DNA from 2 places in the Agathobacter rectalis ATCC 33656 genome. Region 1 is predicted to be linked to the other one. Evidence: riboswitches for the same ligand, from Rfam matches in the RefSeq annotation. Region 1 holds a riboswitch; the other holds the start of a gene.
What was found. A riboswitch is a leader RNA that binds a small molecule or an ion and turns the genes downstream of it on or off. The one in region 1 is predicted to bind FMN.
Positions count from the first base shown of each region.

Region 2: it holds a riboswitch for FMN, as region 1 does, so the genes downstream of both, EUBREC_RS03700 (ECF transporter S component) here and ribD (bifunctional diaminohydroxyphosphoribosylaminopyrimidine deaminase/5-amino-6-(5-phosphoribosylamino)uracil reductase RibD) in region 1, are expected to answer to the same signal.

Region 1 covers NC_012781.1:2,983,149-2,988,813, forward strand. Annotated here, with positions in the region: gene ribH (6,7-dimethyl-8-ribityllumazine synthase) at 1-345, opposite strand, end outside; gene EUBREC_RS14045 (bifunctional 3,4-dihydroxy-2-butanone-4-phosphate synthase/GTP cyclohydrolase II) at 376-1,572, opposite strand; gene EUBREC_RS14050 (riboflavin synthase) at 1,679-2,398, opposite strand; gene ribD (bifunctional diaminohydroxyphosphoribosylaminopyrimidine deaminase/5-amino-6-(5-phosphoribosylamino)uracil reductase RibD) at 2,417-3,583, opposite strand; FMN riboswitch at 3,830-3,945, opposite strand; gene EUBREC_RS17805 (hypothetical protein) at 4,133-4,297, opposite strand; gene EUBREC_RS17810 (hypothetical protein) at 4,369-4,530, opposite strand; gene EUBREC_RS14060 (RNA polymerase sigma factor) at 4,631-5,056, shown strand; gene EUBREC_RS14065 (zf-HC2 domain-containing protein) at 5,049-5,665, shown strand, end outside.
Region 2 covers NC_012781.1:754,180-759,844, reverse strand. Annotated here, with positions in the region: gene EUBREC_RS03725 (ribonuclease Z) at 1-747, opposite strand, end outside; gene rimI (ribosomal protein S18-alanine N-acetyltransferase) at 741-1,190, opposite strand; gene tsaB (tRNA (adenosine(37)-N6)-threonylcarbamoyltransferase complex dimerization subunit type 1 TsaB) at 1,187-1,900, opposite strand; gene tsaE (tRNA (adenosine(37)-N6)-threonylcarbamoyltransferase complex ATPase subunit type 1 TsaE) at 1,900-2,349, opposite strand; gene EUBREC_RS03705 (YcxB family protein) at 2,407-2,904, opposite strand; gene EUBREC_RS03700 (ECF transporter S component) at 3,024-3,632, opposite strand; FMN riboswitch at 3,763-3,877, opposite strand; gene EUBREC_RS03695 (Tex family protein) at 3,931-5,665, opposite strand, start outside.

The DNA of each region.
Region 1 (5,665 bases):
TACTCCAAACATTACCGGGATTTCTGATTCGAGTGATACTGATGCGATTCCCTTTGATACCTCGTTGCACACATAGTCATAGTGGCTTGTTGCGCCTCTGATTACTGCTCCGAGGCAGATGATTGCATCGTATTTTCTACTTTTTGCCATCTTCTTTGCGATGAGTGGTATCTCGAATGCTCCCGGCACCCATGCTACGTCTATGTTTTCCTCCGGCACGTCGTGTCTTACGAGTCCGTCCTTTGCTCCTCCTAAGAGCTTTGATGTGATAAATTCATTGAATCTTGCTACTACGATTCCTACCTTGATTCCATCCTGTGTCATTTTTCCTTCGATTACGTTCATTTTTGTTCTCCTTTTGTTTTTTTATTTTTGCTAGTATGAGAGTATATGTCCCATGCGGTTCTGCTTTGTTTTCAGATAAAACAGGTCATGCGCTGTGGCGCTCATCTGGATTGGCACTCGCTCGCTGATTTCCATACCAAATTCTGAGAGCTGGTATACCTTGTCAGGGTTATTTGTGAGAAGGCGCAGGCTGTGTACGCCAAGCTCTCTTAATATCTGGGCTCCGATATAGTACTCGCGCTCATCTCCGGCAAAGCCGAGTGCGAGGTTTGCTTCGAGTGTATCCATACCCTGTTCCTGAAGCTCATAGGCCTTCAGCTTATTTATCAGGCCGATGCCTCTGCCCTCCTGACGCAGGTAGAGCAGTATTCCTCTGCCCTCCTCGTCTATCTGTCTCATGGCCGCCTCAAGCTGCTGGCCACAGTCACAGCGCTGTGAGCCGAATACATCTCCTGTGAGACACTCAGAGTGTACTCGGCAGAGCACATCTCTTCCATCTGCGATTTCGCCCTTTACAAGTGCCACATGATGCTCTCCGTTTAATCTGTTGACGAAGCCATATGCCTTGAATTCGCCGTATTTGGTTGGCAGCTTTACCTCTGTGACACGGTCAACGAGCTTTTCATGTATCTTTCTGTATTCCTGAAGTGCCGCTATTGTGATGAACTTGATGTCCCATTTTTTTGCAAGCTCCATGAGCTCTGTTGTGCGCATCATGGTACCGTCCTCACGCATTATCTCACAGCACAGTCCACATTCCTTTAGTCCTGCAAGCCTGCACAGATCGACTGTTGCCTCTGTGTGTCCGTTTCTCTCCAGTACGCCGTTTTTCTTTGCAAGAAGCGGAAACATGTGGCCCGGACGTCTGAAATCCTCAGGCTTTGCGTCATCAGAGACACATTTCATTGCTGTGATTGAGCGCTCTGCTGCGGAAATACCTGTGGTTGTTGAGACATGGTCTATTGAGACTGTAAATGCTGTCTCATGATTGTCTGTATTTTCCTGCACCATCTGCGGAAAACGAAGCTTCTTTACATATTCCTGCGACATCGGCATGCATATCAGACCCTTGCCGTGCATCGCCATAAAGTTGATGTTTTCTGTTGTGGCAAATTCTGCCGCACAGATGAAATCGCCCTCATTCTCTCTGTCCTCATCATCTGTGACAAGTATTATTTTTCCTGCACGAAGCTCATCAAGTGCTTCTTCTACTGTGTTGAATTTCATATTTTATATCCTTTCTCTTATGATTTTGAAGCTGTTCAATTACATAATTTTTTAACCATTCAGCCCACGCACATTTGCAAACCCGCACAATACCCGTGCTTTTATGTTAAAAGCCGTATTTTGCCAGGAAATCTCTTGTTATTACATCCGGTTGTTTTTTATTTTCGCCGGATTTATGTGGTACATTTTCCTTAATTGTCTGTGCTCCTGTCATTTCTTCTGTTATTCCTTCCGACTGCCCTTTAAACAACAGCTTCTCAACATATTTTCCTATGATATCTGTTTCCAGATTTACGACAGCTCCCACTTTTCTGTCCTTTAGCACAGTCTGGCTTACCGTGTGCGGTATCGCTGATATCGAGAAATTATCCTCTGCAACCTTTGCGACTGTGAGGCTTATTCCATCGATTGTGACGGAGCCCTTCTCGACTATATAGCGAATGAGCTGTGGTGCGGCATGTATCGTATACCAGATGGCATTGTCATCCTTTTTGACCTCCACAATCCTGCCTGTTCCGTCAACATGTCCCGACACTATGTGCCCGCCGAATCTGCCATCTGCTGCCATCGCACGCTCCAAATTGACATGTGCTCCTCTCATCGCATTTGCAAGCGATGAACGGTTTAGCGTCTCGTGCATGACATCCGCTGTAAAAGCATGTGGCATGAGCCTTGTGACCGTGAGGCAGATACCGTTTACCGCTATGCTGTCTCCGACCTTTGTTCCAGCTAGCACTTTTTCAGCTCTGATTGTAAGTACTGCTGAGTTTGCTCCACGTGAAATTGTATCTATTGTTCCAACTTCTTCAACTATTCCTGTGAACATTGTGTATCGCCTTTCTTTTTAAATATTCACAACATCACTCTCGATGAGGAAATCATCACCAAGCTTTGTTACCTTACTGTTTCCAAGCATCACGGCATGTGCCGGCGAGTCGGTTCCCATTCCCTCTATCGGAGTTTTTGCATCCGCCCCTCCGAAAAGCTTTGGTGCAATGTAAGCGTATACCTTATTCACAATCCCGCTCTTAAGGGCTGACCAGTTGAGTATTCCGCCTCCCTCAAGCAAAATGCTGTCTATGCTTCTTTCGCCGAGCTTTTGCATGAGGTCATTTAAATCAATATGACCGTTTTTTTCAGCTACATACAGAATTTCTATTCCGTTTTCTTCAAGCCGTGTTATTTTTCTGTTTTTTTGATAATTATTGTTTTCTTCTATACTATCTTTTTCAGTATCAGGTAAGGCTTCTGACTGTGCGGTTTCATGATATCGCTCACTGACTGCAACAATCGTCGGCACTTCCTTTGCAGTATTTACTATCTGCGATTCCAGTGGAAGCTTAAGGTGCGTATCGCATATTATGCGGATTGGATTTACTCCGCCCTCGATTCTGCATGTAAGCAGTGGATCGTCTGCAAGCACTGTTCCTATTCCTGCCATTATGGCTTTATATCTGTGGCGCAGGTTTTGCACATGTTCTCTCGCTTTTTCTCCTGTTATCCACTTTGATAGTCCTGAATATGTGGCTATCTTTCCATCCATCGTCATGGCATATTTCATAGCGACATATGGACGTCTGGTCTGTATAAAGTAAAAGAATACATCGTTCAGCCTGTCGCACTCGTCTTTAAGCACCTGCGTAACAACCTCTATCCCATGCTCTTTAAGGATTTTGATACCTCCCCCGGCGACAAGCGGATTCGGGTCATCCGAGCCCACATATACTCTTTTTATACCGGCTTCTATCACTGCCTCCACACATGGCGGCTGCTTGCCATGATGACAGCATGGCTCGAGAGTCACATACATATCCGCTCCCTGTGGCGATTCCTTGCAATGCTTTAACGCATTTCTTTCCGCGTGCAGCTCTCCGTATCTCTCATGCCAGCCCTCTCCGATTATCCTGCCGTCCTTTACAATCACAGCTCCGACCATCGGGTTTGGCGAGGTATATCCCATGCCGCGTTTTGCAAGCTCAATCGCCCTTCTCATATATTGTTCATCAGTCATTTGGGTTCCTTTCTGCATAAAAAAGCCCTGAACTATTATCGTTCAGGGCCTAATGATTTCAAATATCATAATCTCAGATAAACATGCACAAGCTGCATTTCATCATAAATGAATTTTGAGACAAAAAAAATCTGGAATGTATCAAAACACTCCAGAGTAGATATCTGTTATAACTATGATATGTGCTGTATCTATATCTGAAACTGAATCTGAAACCCAGCTATCTATACTCTGCATATATCATATTCACATCTTCTTTCATCCAGACTTTACTGTCGGCTTCGGAATCTCACCGAAATCATGCCTTGCGGCTCGTGGGCTATACCACCGGTAGGGAATTGCACCCTGCCCTGAAGAATAATTATTTAATTAGCTTACGCTAACCATAGTAAACCTTTGTGGCTTGTATGTCAAGATTATTTTTATAATGTGGAGCATATTTTTTTATAAGTTGTCGTGCAATTTATTAGAATGTAATTTTTAAAGAGCCAGCACCTTGAATGGGCTGACTCTTTCAATGTCACCTGTAATTGATAAATTGGAATTTTCTTAATTCTTCATCGCTGGTTTTTTTCTTTTCCAATTAATCAGTAGACCAATCGTGGAAATAACAAAAATTAATGCCGATGTTAAAGAAATAATTCCATCAGTAACCACAAATATGATAAACGTGGCTAATGGAATATAATTAAGAATACTTTTCAAAATTTTCATGTCCAATCCTCCCTTAGATTTCATAATAGGTTTTTCTTTATTTTACCACATGACAAAGGGTATTGGTATTGTTATTTTCGTTCTTTGATGACTGATTCTATGATATTTATTTCTTCATCAGTAAGGTTGTATTCTTCGTAAAGCTCTTGGTCTGTAAATATATGCTTATTTCCACCTGCCTTATAACTACCTTTTATGATATAATCTAAAAATCTTAAAATTTTTTGTAACAAAACAATCCTTTCTACGTCTAACCTATGAACAAAGGAGGTGACAGTTCTGGATTATGAGAAATTGTACAATTCCTATTACTTGCAAGTATACTCATATGTAATGACAATTGTAAAAAATCAACATCAGGCTGAGGAAATTACCCAGAATACTTTTTATAAGGCCATGACCGCAAAGAAGGCATATGCCGGCAAATCAAGCGAACAGACCTGGCTTTGCAGCATAGCAAGAAATCTGGCAATGGACGAATGCCGAAAAAGCACAAAATTTACAGAGCTTGACGAAGAGCAGCTCGAACAACCCGATAATATGGTAAAAAGCCTGGAAAATAAAGATACCGCTCTTCAGATTCATCTTATACTGCACGAGCTTGATGAGCCCTACAAGGAGGTCTTTCAGCTTAGAATATTTGGTGAATTGCCATTCTCCCAAATAGGCATGATATTTGGAAAAACAGAGAACTGGGCACGGGTAACTTACCATAGAGCCAGACTGAAAATCAAAGAAAGGATGGATAGAAATGAATAATCCAATTACACAATCAACCGATGAAACCTGCAATATAGTTCAGGATTTACTCCCACTATACTATGACGATGTATGCAGTCCCTCAAGCAAAAGGCTTGTTGAAAAACACCTTAAGACTTGTGAAAAATGTCAAAATACATACAATGAGCTAAAAAACGATTCTATTGATTCAATGATAAAAAAAGAGGCCGACAGTGTATTAAAGCAGCATGAAAAAAAGGAAAAAACTGCTGCCTACAAGACCGGAGTCATAATAGCCGGACTACTGCTTATCCCAATACTCATCACTTTCATAGTGTGCCTGTCAAATGGCGATGGTTTAAATACCTTTGCGGTGGTAACAGCATCTATGCTTCTTGTGGCTGCAATGACAGTTGTTCCACTTATGGCACAGCAGAAAAAACTTACCAAATGCATAATCTGCGGTGTTTTTGCTCTGCTTTTGATATTCTTTTTTGTTGACAGAATGTATAGTTCAAATGAATTTATGCTTTGGTCTGTTCCAACTATATTTGGATTATCAATTGTTCTTTTTCCGTTTGTCATCCGAGGAATTGAGCTTCCACCTGCTTTATCAGACAAAAAAGCTCTTATCACTATGCTGTGGGA
Region 2 (5,665 bases), 1.2 Mb from region 1:
TGCCTCATAAAAGGTCATATGCTTATACTGCTTTGCTTTTACTATCTTTTCCTTTTCAGCATACATGCCCTCGCAGATAAAAAGGTCTGATCCCTCTGCAGCCTCCACTATGTGCTCAAGTGGCCTTGAGTCCGTACAATATGTGACCTTTATGCCCTTTCTTGCCGGTCCTAGCACCATATCCGGAGTATACACCCTGCCCTCAAATTCAACGGTATTGCCTTTCTGAAGAGGATTCCACAGGCGCATCGGAATTTCTTTTTCATTTGCTCTTTCCACGGAAAATCTGCCACTACGTTTTATCTCAACCGAATAGCCATAGCACAGCACCGCATGCTTTACGCGGAATGCATGGATATGATATCCGTTCATCTCAAAATATTCATCCTGCTCATTGAGCTCTATGCATTTTATCTCAAAAGGCAGCTCCGGCGCAATCGTCCGAAGTGCAGTGACAACCCTTGTAAGCCCCTTAGGTCCAATAATGGTAAGCGGCTCGGTGCGCTCGGCATTTCCCATTGTAAGAAGAAGCCCCGGCAATCCGCTGATATGGTCTGCATGAAAGTGGGTGATGCATAAAATATCTATCGGCTTGAAATTGATTCCGGCTTCCTTCATCGCAATCTGCGTTCCCTCACCGCAGTCAATAAGTATATTGCTGCCGTTATATTTTAGTGAAAGTGCCGTAAGCCATCTGTTTGGCAAAGGCATCATGCCTGCTGTTCCAAGTAAACACACGTCTAACATAAATTTTCCTCCGCAGTATAGGACATGATGACACCGTCCTCTACCGGATGCTCATATAGATTTTTTCTGATTCCAAGGTTTACAAACCCCATCTTCTGATACAGTGATATCGCAGCCTCATTAGTCACCCTGGCTTCGAGCACAATGCGCTCAACACCTGACTCTTTTGCCTTTTCCTGCAAGCATCTGATAAGATGTGCACCCACACCTTTTCCTCGTGCTGATTTTTTGACTGCTATATTGGTCAGCTCTCCCTCATCAAATGACACATACGTGCACTGATACCCCAGTATCTCGCCATCCTCCTGTGCCACAAGCATGATATTCTCCGGAAGCCTCATGGCATCCAAAAATCCCTGTCTGCTCCAGGGCTGTGTGAAGCTGTCTTTTTCTATCTGCGCCACCGAGTCTGCATCCTCCGGCTCCATGGGTCTTATTATCATATTCTAAAATCTCTCTCCTTTTCCTGTCTCTCTCTCTCCGCCTGTGATAATCTGAGATACTCAGGCTTATGGTCTGCTGCATTTTCTGCCCTGCCCTGCTCATAGAGCACCTGTCCAAGACATGCTACAGCCGATGCTCTTTGCTTATTGCACATGGCAGGTGCAAAGTCATAGTCCACCTTTACGTGCTCATTAATATAATCCCTGAACACATCCACTCCGTCTCCAAGGAAAATCACCCTGCGGCCGAGCTCATTGATTTTGTCAACTATCTCTTCTATCATCACTACGCACTGCGGTAAAATGGTATTCATCCTGCCATCAGTAAAATCATACAGCCCTGTATAGGTCTGCTGTCTTCTTGCATCCATAAGCGGACACACAACATCTGCACTGCCCCACAGATTGTATGCTAGTGCATCTACGGTAGGTACAGAAACTATCTGCTTATCCAGTGCCATTGCAAGCCCCTTCGCCGTCGCAGAGCCTATGCGAAGCCCTGTGAACGATCCCGGTCCTGCTGAGACTGCAATAAAATCTATAGTCTTAAGGTCAAGCTCTGTCATCTTAGCCACCTCATCAAGCATCGGAAGAAGCGTCTGTGAATGTGTCTTTTTATAATTTATCGTGTATTCTCCTATCAGATTATCGTCCGATACGACAGCCACACTGGCCACAAGCCCTGAGCTGTCAAGCGCAAGTATCTTCATTATAAAACCTCTTTTATTGTTATTTTTCTATAGTCAAAGCCTTTTTCCAGGTCTTTTTCAATAGTAATCTCTTTTCTCTTATTTGGGAGTATCTCCTCAATGAGATTTGCCCACTCTATCATCGTAAGCCCATCTCCGTAGAAATAATCCTCATAGCCTATTTCATCCATCTCCTCAATGTCACCAATCCTGTATACATCGAAATGATAAAACGGCAGCCTGCCATCCTCGTACACCTGCACTATTGTAAATGTAGGGCTGTTTATAGGCTCTGTGATGCCAAGCCCCTCTGCTATGCCCTGCGTGAGCACTGTTTTACCCACTCCTAAATCACCCACAAGTGTACACACATCCCCCGGCTTTGCCTGCTGTCCAAGCGTAACCCCAAGTGCATGCGTATCATCTGCCGAAAAGCTTTCTATTACTGTTATATTTCCTTCACTACTCATATTACCAGCTTATACCCTTATCTATTTATTTTATCTTTTATCTTATATCTATTTTGTTTATTTGATTTTCAGTCTGTATTTCTCCAGTGTACTGCCTGCCAGCTCCTTTAACGGCTCATAGCTGTCGCCCAGCTGCTCCTTTGAGAGAATGTATGCATTCTTCCTGTTGCTGAATATAAGTATCCTCTTATCATTTGCCACGAATCTGTACACCTGCTCCCACGGAAGCTGCGCCATCTCATCTCCCTGGCTTACATTTATGTGCTTTTCGTCTACCGCAAAATGCAGTGGCTTTGAGAAAACTTCATTTGTCTTCATAATCATCTTTACCCTGCCCTTGAGTGAAAACGGCACATATAGCAGCACCAGAATACCAACTATAATATAAAGCACCACATACTCCGTATTGCCTTTTTGTGCGCTTAACACTGCTGCCGCAGCCAAGAGCACAGCAAACAGCAATGATATGACACCCTGACTGCCCTTGTACGCCTGCTCTATATTAAATGAATATAAATCCTTTTCTGTTACTTTTACATCAAATTCAAGCTTCATGTCCTGCTCCCAACTAAATATTTGGATTTATTATAACATTCCTTTTAAAAAAAGAAAAGAGCGCAATTGACTGCGCTCTTTATGTTTGTGACTAATATATATTGTGTCAGGTATTTTCTCTATCCTCTTCCCTTTAAAACCGGTGACAGTCTCTTGTATATAAGCACTGTGATAAGTGTTGATATAAGTCCCTTTACGATGGTAAACGGAACATTGAATATTAAAAGTGCCTGCCACAGCTTGCCTACTGATGGGAGAAGTTTGCTGTATGCATCCATGATTTCATTTATTGGTGTAAACTTCTCATATGCTGGATATACAATAAACAGGTTTGACGGGAAGCTGATGATTCCCATTATAACCGAGCCAACTATCGCACCAATGATGGCACCCTTTTTAGTCTTGTTCTTCTTGTATATAAGCCCTGCCGTTCCTGTAAATACTGCTCCGAGAATAAAGTTTGAAAGCTCTCCTACCGTAAAGCTCTGTGTTACTGTACAGTGAAGCAGGTTCTTGATAAACTCTACAATCACTCCTGCTAACGGTCCGTATGCAAATGCTCCGATAAGTGCAGGCAGGTCTGAAAAATCAAACCTAATAAAAAACGGCATGATTGGAATTGGAAACTCGAGGTACTGAAGTACAAATGCAAGTCCGCTTAACATTCCTGTGCCGACTAAAAGTCTGATGTTTACTTTTGATTTTGTGTTGTTTGTTGTTACGTCCATTTTACACTCCTTTGATGCTTAAGGAATCCTGAGGATATTGTGAGTGCAGCTATCTAAAATCTGAATAGCTGCTTTAAAAAATCCCGGAAGAAAATCTTCCGGGACTTAATATCACAGTGTAATGACACCTAATAATCTTCTCTCATCCAGACTATACTGTCGGCTTCGGAATCACACCGAATCATGCCTTGCGGCTCGTGGGCTGTACCACCGGTAGGGAATCTCACCCTGCCCTGAAGAATTCCTATTTATTTACAAACCTATGATATGCACTTTGAAGTGTTTTGTCAAGGTGTTTTTAATTATCAAGAATAATATTGTCAAAGAAATTATTTTTCTTGCCCTTTATGTAGTGTGGCTTTTTGTTTCTGTTGTTATTATTCTTGCTGCCTGTACCATTTCTATCGTTTCTGCTATTCCTGCCACCGTTATTTCTATTACTTCTGTCAGCCTTGTTGGCAGCACTGTCTTTGCTGCTGCCGCTGTTTTCTGACTTACCGGCCTTGTCTGTGCCCTGTCCGATTTTCATGGTAAGCTGGATGCGCTGCTTTTTGAGGTCAACGCTCATAACCTGCACATCTACTATGTCTCCTACACTGACAGCCTCAAGCGGGTGCTTGATATAGCGGTCACATATCTCTGAGATATGCACAAGTCCGTCCTGGTGTACTCCTATATCCACAAAGCATCCGAAATCTATTACATTTCTGACTGTGCCCTTTAATACCATACCCGGTGTGAGGTCCTTCATCTCAAGGACATCGCTTCTTAGAATTGGCTTTGGCATATCCTCACGTGGGTCTCTTGCCGGCTTTTCAAGCTCTTTTACGATGTCACGCAGTGTGATTTCACCAACTCCTGCCTCGTCTGCGAGCGCCTTGTAATCAGATACTTTCTTTGAGATTCCAACTACATTTCTGTTCTTTACATCCTCCATTGTGTAGCCAAGCTTTTCAAGCACTGCCTTTGTGGCATCATATGACTCAGGATGCACGCCTGTGGCATCAAGTGGGTTCTTTCCGTCTGAGATACGCATGAAACCTGCACACTGTTCAAATGCCTTCGGTCCAAGCTTTGCTACCTTAAGAAGCTGTGAACGTGATGTGAATTTACCGTTTTCCTCTCTGTAATCCACGATGTTTTTGGCAATGGTCTTTGAGATGCCTGATATGTACTCAAGCAGTGAAACGGATGCTGTATTTAAATCTACACCAACCTTATTTACGCAGTCCTCTACAACTCCTCCGAGTGCCTCTGAGAGCTTTTTCTGGTTCATATCGTGCTGATACTGTCCGACTCCGATTGACTTTGGATCAATCTTTACAAGCTCAGCGAGCGGATCCTGAAGTCTACGCGCCATGGATGTGGCACTTCTTTGTCCCACATCAAAATTCGGAAACTCCTCCGTAGCAAGCTTGCTGGCTGAATATACTGACGCACCTGCTTCATTTACTATGATGTACTGCACCTTTACCGGAATTTCCTTTAACAGCTCAACAATCACCTGCTCTGACTCACGCGATGCTGTTCCGTTTCCGAGTGAGATAAGAGTGACATGATGCTTGTCTATGAGCTTTTTGATTATGGCCTTTGCCTCATCGACCTTGTTCTGTGGTGCTGTTGGGTAGATTACTGTGGTATCGAGCACCTTTCCTGTAGGGTCTACGACAGAAATCTTGCAGCCTGTACGGAATGCCGGATCCCATCCAAGCACAACCTGTCCTGCAATTGGAGGCTGCATGAGAAGCTGCTCCAGGTTCTTTCCGAATACCTTTATGGCACCATCCTCTGCTTCCTCTGTCAGATTGTTTCTGATTTCACGCTCTATGGCAGGGGCAATAAGCCTGTTGTACGCATCCTCCACTACCTCTGTGAGTACGGCTGCTGTAGGCGCTCCATCATTTGTGATAACCTGCTTTTTAAGATATTTTATGATATCCTCTGTCGGTGCCTCTATCTTTACTGTGAGGATTTTTTCCTTCTCACCACGGTTAATTGCGAGTGTTCTGTGACCTGCCACCTTGGAAAGAGCC